Regions from separate parts of the Streptomyces sp. NPDC005574 genome, predicted to be linked through region 1. Evidence: riboswitches for the same ligand, from Rfam matches in the RefSeq annotation. Region 1 holds a riboswitch; the other holds the start of a gene.
The links. A riboswitch is a leader RNA that binds a small molecule or an ion and turns the genes downstream of it on or off. The one in region 1 is predicted to bind thiamine pyrophosphate.
Positions count from the first base shown of each region.

Region 2: another riboswitch for thiamine pyrophosphate. It lies ahead of ABZT03_RS07705 (thiamine ABC transporter substrate-binding protein); the one in region 1 lies ahead of thiC (phosphomethylpyrimidine synthase ThiC).

Region 1 is NZ_JBEXCW010000001.1:157,428-161,814, forward strand. It holds gene ABZT03_RS00770 (VWA domain-containing protein) at 1-438, opposite strand, end outside; gene thiC (phosphomethylpyrimidine synthase ThiC) at 583-2,418, opposite strand; TPP riboswitch at 2,411-2,599, opposite strand; gene ABZT03_RS00780 (YibE/F family protein) at 2,671-4,260, shown strand.
Region 2 is NZ_JBEXCW010000007.1:106,094-110,480, reverse strand. It holds gene ABZT03_RS07715 (CU044_5270 family protein) at 1-402, shown strand, start outside; gene rlmN (23S rRNA (adenine(2503)-C(2))-methyltransferase RlmN) at 634-1,740, shown strand; TPP riboswitch at 1,776-1,881, shown strand; gene ABZT03_RS07705 (thiamine ABC transporter substrate-binding protein) at 1,957-3,054, shown strand; gene ABZT03_RS07700 (iron ABC transporter permease) at 3,030-4,387, shown strand, end outside.

The DNA.
Region 1 (4,387 bases):
CAGGTACAGTTCGCCGCCGATGAACGCAGTCTCCGTCGTGGCCTGCGGATCGAAGCGGGCCAGCTCCTCCCCGGTGCCGGAGTCGAGCAGCCTCAGCGTCAGTCCGGGCATCTGACCGAACGTGCCGCCGTCGGCCGACGCGCACAACACGACCCGTTCCACGGCGGGTTCCACCGTCCGCAGGTCCACCTCGACCGTGTCGGTCGTGAGGCCGGCAGCCTTCCGCTTCCCGAGATGCCGTACGGCACCCGACGCGTGCTGCGGCTGGTTGTAGAAGACGAAGTCACCGTCGTCACGCACGCGTCCGGCGCCGGTGAGCAGCAGCGCCGAGGCGTCGGCGTCCGGCACGCCGGGCCCCTCGGACCAGGCGAGCTCGGCGCGCACGGACGAGGAGCCGATCGGCAGGTTGGCGCCCTTGCTCATTGATCTCGCTGTCATACGGCCAGTCTGCGGGCCGGGACGCCGGAGGGACACCTCCCCGGCTTCGGAGGTGTCCCGGGTCGCGGACCGGGCCCTCGTCCAGAACCGGTCCGCACCCGCCGGCCCTGGACGCCGCGTGCGCGGGCCGGTCGGCGGTGGGGCTCAGTCGGCGATCGGCAGGTAGACCCGGCTCCCGCTCGCCGCGAACTCCTTCGACTTCTGCAGCATCCCCTCGGCGATCTCGTCGGGCGAAGCCCCTTCTGCCGCCGCGCCGCCGAACTGCCGCGTGATGCTGTGGCTGATCTTCATGCTGCAGAACTTCGGCCCGCACATGGAGCAGAAGTGGGCCGTCTTGGCGGGTTCGGCGGGCAGGGTCTCGTCGTGGAACTCCCTTGCCGTGTCCGGGTCGAGAGCCAGGTTGAACTGGTCCTCCCAGCGGAACTCGAAGCGGGCGTCGGACAGCGCGTCGTCCCACTCCTGGGCACCGGGGTGACCCTTGGCGAGGTCGGCCGCGTGGGCGGCGATCTTGTAGGTGATGACACCGGTCTTGACGTCGTCACGGTTGGGCAGGCCCAGGTGCTCCTTGGGCGTGACGTAGCAGAGCATGGCCGTGCCCCACCAGGCGATCATCGCGGCACCGATGCCGGAGGTGATGTGGTCGTACGCCGGCGCGACGTCCGTGGTCAGCGGGCCGAGGGTATAGAACGGAGCTTCATCGCAGATCTCCTGCTGAAGGTCGATGTTCTCCTTGATCTTGTGCATCGGGACGTGTCCCGGGCCTTCGATCATCGTCTGTACATGAAAACGCTTCGCGATCCGGTTGAGTTCCCCGAGTGTCCTCAACTCCGCAAACTGGGCCTCGTCGTTGGCGTCCGCGATCGAGCCCGGCCTGAGGCCGTCGCCCAGCGAGTACGTGACGTCGTAGGCCGCGAGGATCTCGCAGAGTTCCTCGAAGTTCTCGTACAGGAAGCTCTCCTTGTGGTGCGCGAGGCACCAGGCGGCCATGATCGAGCCGCCACGGGAGACGATGCCGGTCTTGCGGTTGGCCGTCAGCGGTACGTACGGCAGGCGCACGCCCGCGTGGACCGTCATGTAGTCCACGCCCTGCTCGGCCTGTTCGACGACCGTGTCCTTGTAGATCTCCCAGGTCAGCTCCTCGGCCCGGCCGTCCACCTTCTCCAACGCCTGGTAGAGCGGCACCGTCCCGATGGGGACGGGGGAGTTGCGCAGCACCCACTCGCGGGTGGTGTGGATGTTGCGGCCGGTGGACAGGTCCATGACCGTGTCGGCGCCCCAGCGGGTCGCCCACGTCATCTTCTCGACCTCCTCCTCGATGGAGGAAGTCACCGCCGAATTGCCGATGTTGGCGTTCACCTTCACCAGGAACCGCTTGCCGATGATCATCGGCTCGATCTCCGGGTGGTTCACGTTGGCCGGCAGCACCGCCCGCCCGGCCGCGATCTCTTCGCGAACCACCTCGGGCGACATGTTCTCCCGGATGGCCACGTACTCCATCTCGGGTGTGACCTCGCCGCGCCGCGCGTACGCGAGCTGCGTGACCGCCCCGCCGTCCCGGCTGCGGCGCGGCTGGCGCGGCCGGCCGGGGAAGACCGCGTCGAGGTTGCGCAGGCCGCCGCGCGGCGCGGTGTGCTTGAGGCCGTCGTCCTCGGGCCGGACAGGCCGGCCCGGGTACTCCTCGGTGTCACCGCGGGCGACGATCCAGTTCTCCCGTAGTGGGGGCAGTCCCCGCCGGACATCGGTGTCGACGAGAGGATCGGTGTACGGCCCCGAGGTGTCGTACAGCGTGACCGACCGCCCGTTGGTCAGGTGCACCTGACGGACCGGCACCCGCAGATCGGGGCGGGAACCGTCGACGTATCCCTTGTGCCAGCCGATGGACTTCCCGCTCTCGCCGTTCTCTCCGCTCGTCGCGCTCTCCTTCGGAGGCTCCGTCGGAATCTGTGTGGAGGCAGGCGTGCGTGCGTCCTTGTTGGTCATGAGACCTACTCCCTACGCCGGCATTACCCGGTAACAGGTTCGGCGGTCGACGCAGCGATGTCCGTCTGCCGATGTTTCATGTGAAACATCACTCGGTTCGGGTGACGTCTCTCTGAAACACCGCGAAGACGGAGGTCAGCGCCCTCTCAGCCCGGTGCTCCGAGCTCCCGCGTGTGCAAAGGTGCCTCCACGCTAGCGTCAATTCGGGCGCGGTGAACAGAGGGCCCCCGGCGTTCTTGCGATGATCGGGCGGTGACCACGACACACCAGCCTCCCTACCCCCCGCACGAGCCGCGCCGCGAGCCCGGCCAGGGCAACGGCTACGGCAACGGCCATGGCGACGGGGGCGGGAACGGCTACGGCCGGGGTCCCGGCGGCGAGCACGGGCCGGGTTTCGGTGACGGGCACGACCATGGACCGGGCTCCCGAGGCGGTGGCGGGCACCAGCCCGGACCGGGGTCCGGGGGCGGTCACGACCACCGGCCGGGCTCCGGTGGCCACGACCCGGGCTCCGGCGGCGGGCACGAGCACGGGTCCACCGGTGGGCACGGACACTCACACAGTCATGGGCCGGCCGCGCCCGTGTCGAAGCATCTGCGCAAGGTCATCGCCGCGATCCTCATCCCGTTCGGCATGGCGGTGGTGGTCGGGCTCGTGGTGCTGTGGCCGGGCGGTGCCCCTCCGCACCAGCGCACCGGCGTCGGTTTCGACCGGCAGACCCAGCACGCCACCGTCACCGAGGTCGTGAGCGTGAGCTGCGCGTCGGTGAACGCCTCGGCGGGCAGTTCCACCGGTGGCACCCCCACCGCCGGGGGCTCGGCCGCCCAGCAACAGTCCGGCGGCACCTGCAAGAAGGCGACGATCCGGGTCGACAGCGGCGACGACAAGGGCCGTACCTTCACCGAGGTCGTCCAGCCGGACCAGTCACGGCAGTTGCACGAGGACGAGAAGGTCGTGGTCGCCTACGAGCCCTCCGCGCCGAAGGAACTGCAGTACTCGGTCACCGACGTCAACCGCAGGTTCCCGATGGCCCTGCTCGCCGGCATCTTCGCGGTGGCCGTCGTGGTGGTGGGCCGGCTGCGTGGCGTCATGGCGCTGGTCGCACTGGCCGCCAGCTTCCTGGTGCTGACCCTCTTCATCCTGCCGGCGATCCTGCAGGGCTCGAATCCCCTGGTCGTGGCGGTGGTCGGGGCGAGCGCCATCATGCTCATCGCCCTGTACCTGTGTCACGGTCTGTCGGCCCGTACGTCGGTGGCCGTGCTCGGCACCCTCATCTCGTTGGTACTGATCGGTGTGCTCGGCTCGCTGTTCAACGGCTGGGCCGCGCTCACCGGCAACACGGACGACAACACCGGTCTGATCCACGGCCTGTATCCGTCGATCGACCTGAGCGGTCTGCTGCTCGCCGGCATCATCATCGGTTCGCTCGGTGTCCTCGACGACGTGACGGTCACCCAGACGTCCGCGGTCTGGGAGCTGCACGAGGCCAATCCGTCGATGGGCCGGCGCGGGCTGTACCGGGCGGGCATCCGCATCGGCCGCGACCACATCGCCTCCGTCGTCAACACCCTCGTCCTCGCCTACGCGGGCGCCGCGCTGCCTCTGCTGCTGCTCTTCTCCATCGCGCAGAGCAGCGTCGGCGCGGTCGCCAACAGCGAACTCGTCGCGGAGGAGATCGTGCGCACGCTCGTCGGCTCGATCGGGCTGGTCGCCTCCGTGCCCGTCACGACGGCGCTCGCGGCCCTGGTGGTAGCCGCCGACCGGCCCGACACCGAGGCGGTGACGGCGGAATCCCGGCCGGCGCCGCCACACGGTGGCAGAGGCAGGCGACGCAAGCGCTGAGGACGCGGTGACGGCGGGACGGGGGCGGGGAGTCGGGGCGGGACGGTCGGTCGGCCGGACCCACCCGGTCGGGTCCGGGCCGCTCGGGCCGCCCAATCCGCTCGGACCGTTCGATGCACTCGGCCCG
Region 2 (4,387 bases), on a different contig from region 1:
CTGACGGTCACCCTGCGCGACATGGGGGGGAAACCGGACTTCGGCCGGCCGACGAGGGCCGACGAGTGGCCGATGATCCATGTCTTCCTCTCCGGCCTGCTCCGCGCGCCCGTGCTGCCGAAGGGTCTGCGCCCCGCGGCGTTCGAGGCGCTGGCCACGGTGCCGGGGATCAAGGTGCTGCCGGGCCGGACGGACGGCGGGGGCCGGGCGGGCATCGGCGTCCAGTACGTCGGCGGGCCCGGTACTCCCTGGGCGGACGGTGGGCCGGTCCTGGTCTTCGACGCGAGGACCTACCGGTACCTGGGGATGCACGACCGGCGCACAGCGGGGAGCGAGACGTACGAACAGTGGTCGTACGTGGCCGCCGACGCCGTCGTCGACCGGGTGCGGCAACGCCCCTGACCGACCGCGCCCGCACCGCACGGCGCCCGGCATGACACCGGGCGCCGTGCGTTTCCGTGGCGGAGGGCGTGGGCGTGGATCGCGGTGTGCTCGGGCCGCCCTCCGGGCCGTCTGTGCACCGCCTCCGGGTCGCCACCGGATTCCGGCGACGAACCCGTATGACCAGCCGCGATCACCCCCGGCCGCCGGGCCCCCGGGGCACCCCGTTCGATCTGCGACACTGGTACGGCCATGCCTAAGCCCGGAGAACTCACATTCGTCGCCCCCCGCGGAGCCCAGAAGCCGCCGCGGCACCTTGCTGATCTCACGCCCGCCGAGCGCAAGGAAGCCGTCGCCGCCATCGGCGAGAAGCCGTTTCGCGCCAAGCAGCTGTCGCAGCACTACTTCGCGCGGTACGCGCACGACCCGGAGCAGTGGACCGACATCCCGGCCGGCTCGCGCGGCAAGCTGCGGGAGGCGTTGCTGCCGGAGCTGATGTCGGTCGTGCGGCATCTGTCGACCGACCAGGACACCACCCGCAAGACGCTGTGGAAGCTGTTCGACGGGACGCTCGTCGAGTCGGTGCTCATGCGCTACCCGGACCGGGTCACCATGTGCATCAGCTCCCAGGCGGGCTGCGGGATGAACTGCCCGTTCTGCGCGACGGGGCAGGCGGGGCTCGACCGGAACCTGTCCACCGCCGAGATCGTGCACCAGATCGTGGACGGCATGCGGGCCCTGCGCGAGGGCGAGATCCCCGGCGGCCCGGCGCGGCTGTCCAACATCGTGTTCATGGGCATGGGCGAGCCCCTCGCCAACTACAACAGGGTGGTCGGCTCGATCCGCCGGCTCACCGACCCCGAGCCCGACGGGCTGGGGCTGTCCCAGCGCGGGATCACCGTCTCGACGGTCGGGCTCGTCCCGGCGATCCACCGTTTCGCCGACGAGGGCTTCAAGTGCCGGCTCGCGATCTCGCTGCACGCGCCGGACGACGAGCTGCGCGACACCCTCGTCCCCGTGAACACGCGGTGGAAGGTGCGCGAGGTGCTGGACGCCGGATGGGAGTACGCCGCCAAGTCGGGGCGCCGGCTGTCCATCGAGTACGCGCTGATCCGGGACATCAACGACCAGGCGTGGCGCGGTGACCGGCTCGGCCGGCTGCTCAAGGGCAAGCCGGTGCACGTCAACCTCATCCCGCTGAACCCGACTCCGGGGTCCAAGTGGACCGCCTCGCGGCCCGAGGACGAGAAGGCGTTCGTCGAGGCGATCGCCGGGCACGGTGTACCGGTGACCGTCCGGGACACCCGTGGTCAGGAGATCGACGGGGCGTGCGGTCAGCTCGCCGCGACCGAGCGGTAGTCTGAGCGGGTCAGGACAACTTCATACTCATCTTCATATTCCGACAGGGGAGCGCCACAGCGCTGAGAGTGCGGGACAGACCGCAGACCCTCTGAACCTCGCCCAGGTCATTCTGGGTAGGAAGTTCGGTCATCACTCAAGCTGTTGCGCCCTGCCCGCGACCTTCTGCCGGTCCGGGCGGGGCCGCGTCTCTTCCTGGTCAGCCAGGAGGAATCAGTGAGCACCACAGGGAAGTTCACGGCCGCGGCCGTCGGGCTGGGCCTCGCCGCGCTGCCCGCGCTCACCGCCTGCGGGTCGTCGTCCGGTTCGGGCGACAGCGGCTCGGGCTCCGGGTCCCACACCGTGACGCTCGTCAGCCACGACTCGTGGGCCGTCTCCAAGAGCGTCCTCGCGGACTTCGAGAAGCGGTCCGGCTACACCGTGCGCGTCCTCAAGGACGGCGACGCCGGGCAGGCCGTCAACAAGGCGATCCTCACCAAGGACCACCCGCAGGGCGACGTCTTCTTCGGCGTCGACAACACGCTGCTGTCGCGGGCGCTCGACAACGGCCTGTTCCAGCCTTACGAGGCGAAGGGCGCCGGCCAGGTCAAGGCGGAGTACCGCGTCGACGGGGACAAGCACCGGGTCACGCCCATCGACACCGGCGACATCTGCGTCAACTATGACAAGGGCTGGTTCAGCGCGCACAAGCTGACGCCGCCCGCCTCCTTCGCCGACCTGGTCAAGCCGGCGTACAAGAACCTCCTCGTCACCGAGAACGCCTCCACCTCCTCACCCGGCCTCGGCTTCCTGCTCGGCACCGCCGCCTCCTACGGCGACGGCGGCTGGGAGGGGTACTGGAAGAAGCTGAAGGCCAACGGCGTCAAGGTCGTCGACGGCTGGGAGCAGGCCTACAACGAGGAGTTCTCCGGCTCGGCCGGCGGAAAGAAGGCCAAGGCCGACCGGCCGCTGGTGGTGTCCTACGCCTCCTCGCCGCCCGCCGAGGTCATCTACGCCGACCCCCGGCCCGCCACCGCGCCGACCGGAGTCGCGGCCGGCACCTGCTTCCGCCAGACCGAGTACGCGGGGCTGCTGAGCAACGCGGGCAACACCAAGGGCGGCAAGGCGCTCCTCGACTTCCTGCTCACCGAGGAGTTCCAGGAGGACATGCCGCTCAACATGTTCGTCTACCCCGTGCGGGAGGGCGCCCGGGTGCCGGCGGAGTTCACCAAGTACGGTCCGCAGGCCGCGCACCCCGAGACCATGGACCCGGCCGCCATCGCCGGCCACCGCGACCAGTGGGTCAAGTCGTGGACCTCACTCGTACTGAAGTAGCCAGGGCCGCCGCCGCCCGGCGCGGGAGCGCGGCCCGGCTCGGCCTCATGGTCGTGCCGGTCGCGTTCTTCGCGGTCTTCTTCGCCTACCCCGTCGCCGCGATCGTCGCGCGCGGCCTGCACGTCGGCGGGGTGTGGCGGCTCGGCCGCGTCGGGGACGTACTGGCGCAGCCCGACATCCGGCACGTCCTGTGGTTCACCACCTGGCAGGCGCTCGCCTCCACCGCGCTCACCCTGCTGGTCGCGCTGCCCGGCGCGTACGTCTTCGCCCGCCTCGACTTCCCCGGCAAGCAGGTGCTGCGGGCCGTGGTGACCGTGCCGTTCGTGCTGCCCACGGTCGTCGTCGGTACGGCGTTCCTGGCGCTCGTCGGCCGCGGCGGACTGCTGGACGAGCTGTGGGGCGTACGGCTGGACACCACCGTGTGGGCGATCCTGCTCGCGCACGTCTTCTTCAACTACGCGGTCGTCGTACGGACCGTCGGCGGGCTGTGGGCGCAGCTCGACCCGCGGCAGGAGGAGGCGGCGCGGATGCTCGGCGCCTCACGGGCGGCGGCCTGGCGGCGGGTGACCCTGCCGGCGCTCGGGCCCGCCGTGGCCGCCGCCGCGCTCATGGTGTTCCTGTTCACCTTCACGTCCTTCGGCGTGGTGCAGATCCTCGGCGGGCCCACCTTCTCGACGCTGGAGGTGGAGATCTACCGGCAGACCTCGGAGATCTTCGACCTGTCCACGGCCGCCGTGCTGACACTGATCCAGTTCGCGGCGGTGGGCGCCGTCCTCGCCCTGCACGCCTGGACCGTACGGCGGCGGGAGACGGCCCTGCGGCTGGTGGACGCCTCGCTGACCGCGCGCCGGCCGCGCGGGGCCGGACAGTGGGCGCTGCTCGGTGGCGTCCTCGTGTCCGTCGCCGCCTTGCTGGTGCTGCCGCTGGCCGTACTGGTGCGGCGCTCCCTCGACGCACCGGACTTCGGCTACTACCGGGCGCTGACCAGCGACGACGGCGGGCTCTTCCTCGTCGCCCCGATCGAGGCGATCGGCAACTCGCTGGAGTACGCCGCCGTCGCCACCGCGATCGCCGTGCTGGTCGGCGCGCTCGCCGCCGTCGCGCTGACCCGGCGGGACGCGGGCCGGCTCGTGCGGGGGTTCGACGCGCTGCTGATGCTGCCGCTCGGGGTGTCGGCGGTGACCGTCGGCTTCGGCTTCCTGATCGCGCTCGACGAGCCCCCCCTCGACCTGCGGTCGTCGTGGATCCTGGTGCCGCTCGCGCAGGCGCTGGTCGGGGTCCCCTTCGTCGTACGGACCATGCTGCCCGTGCTGCGGGCCGTGGACGGGCGGCT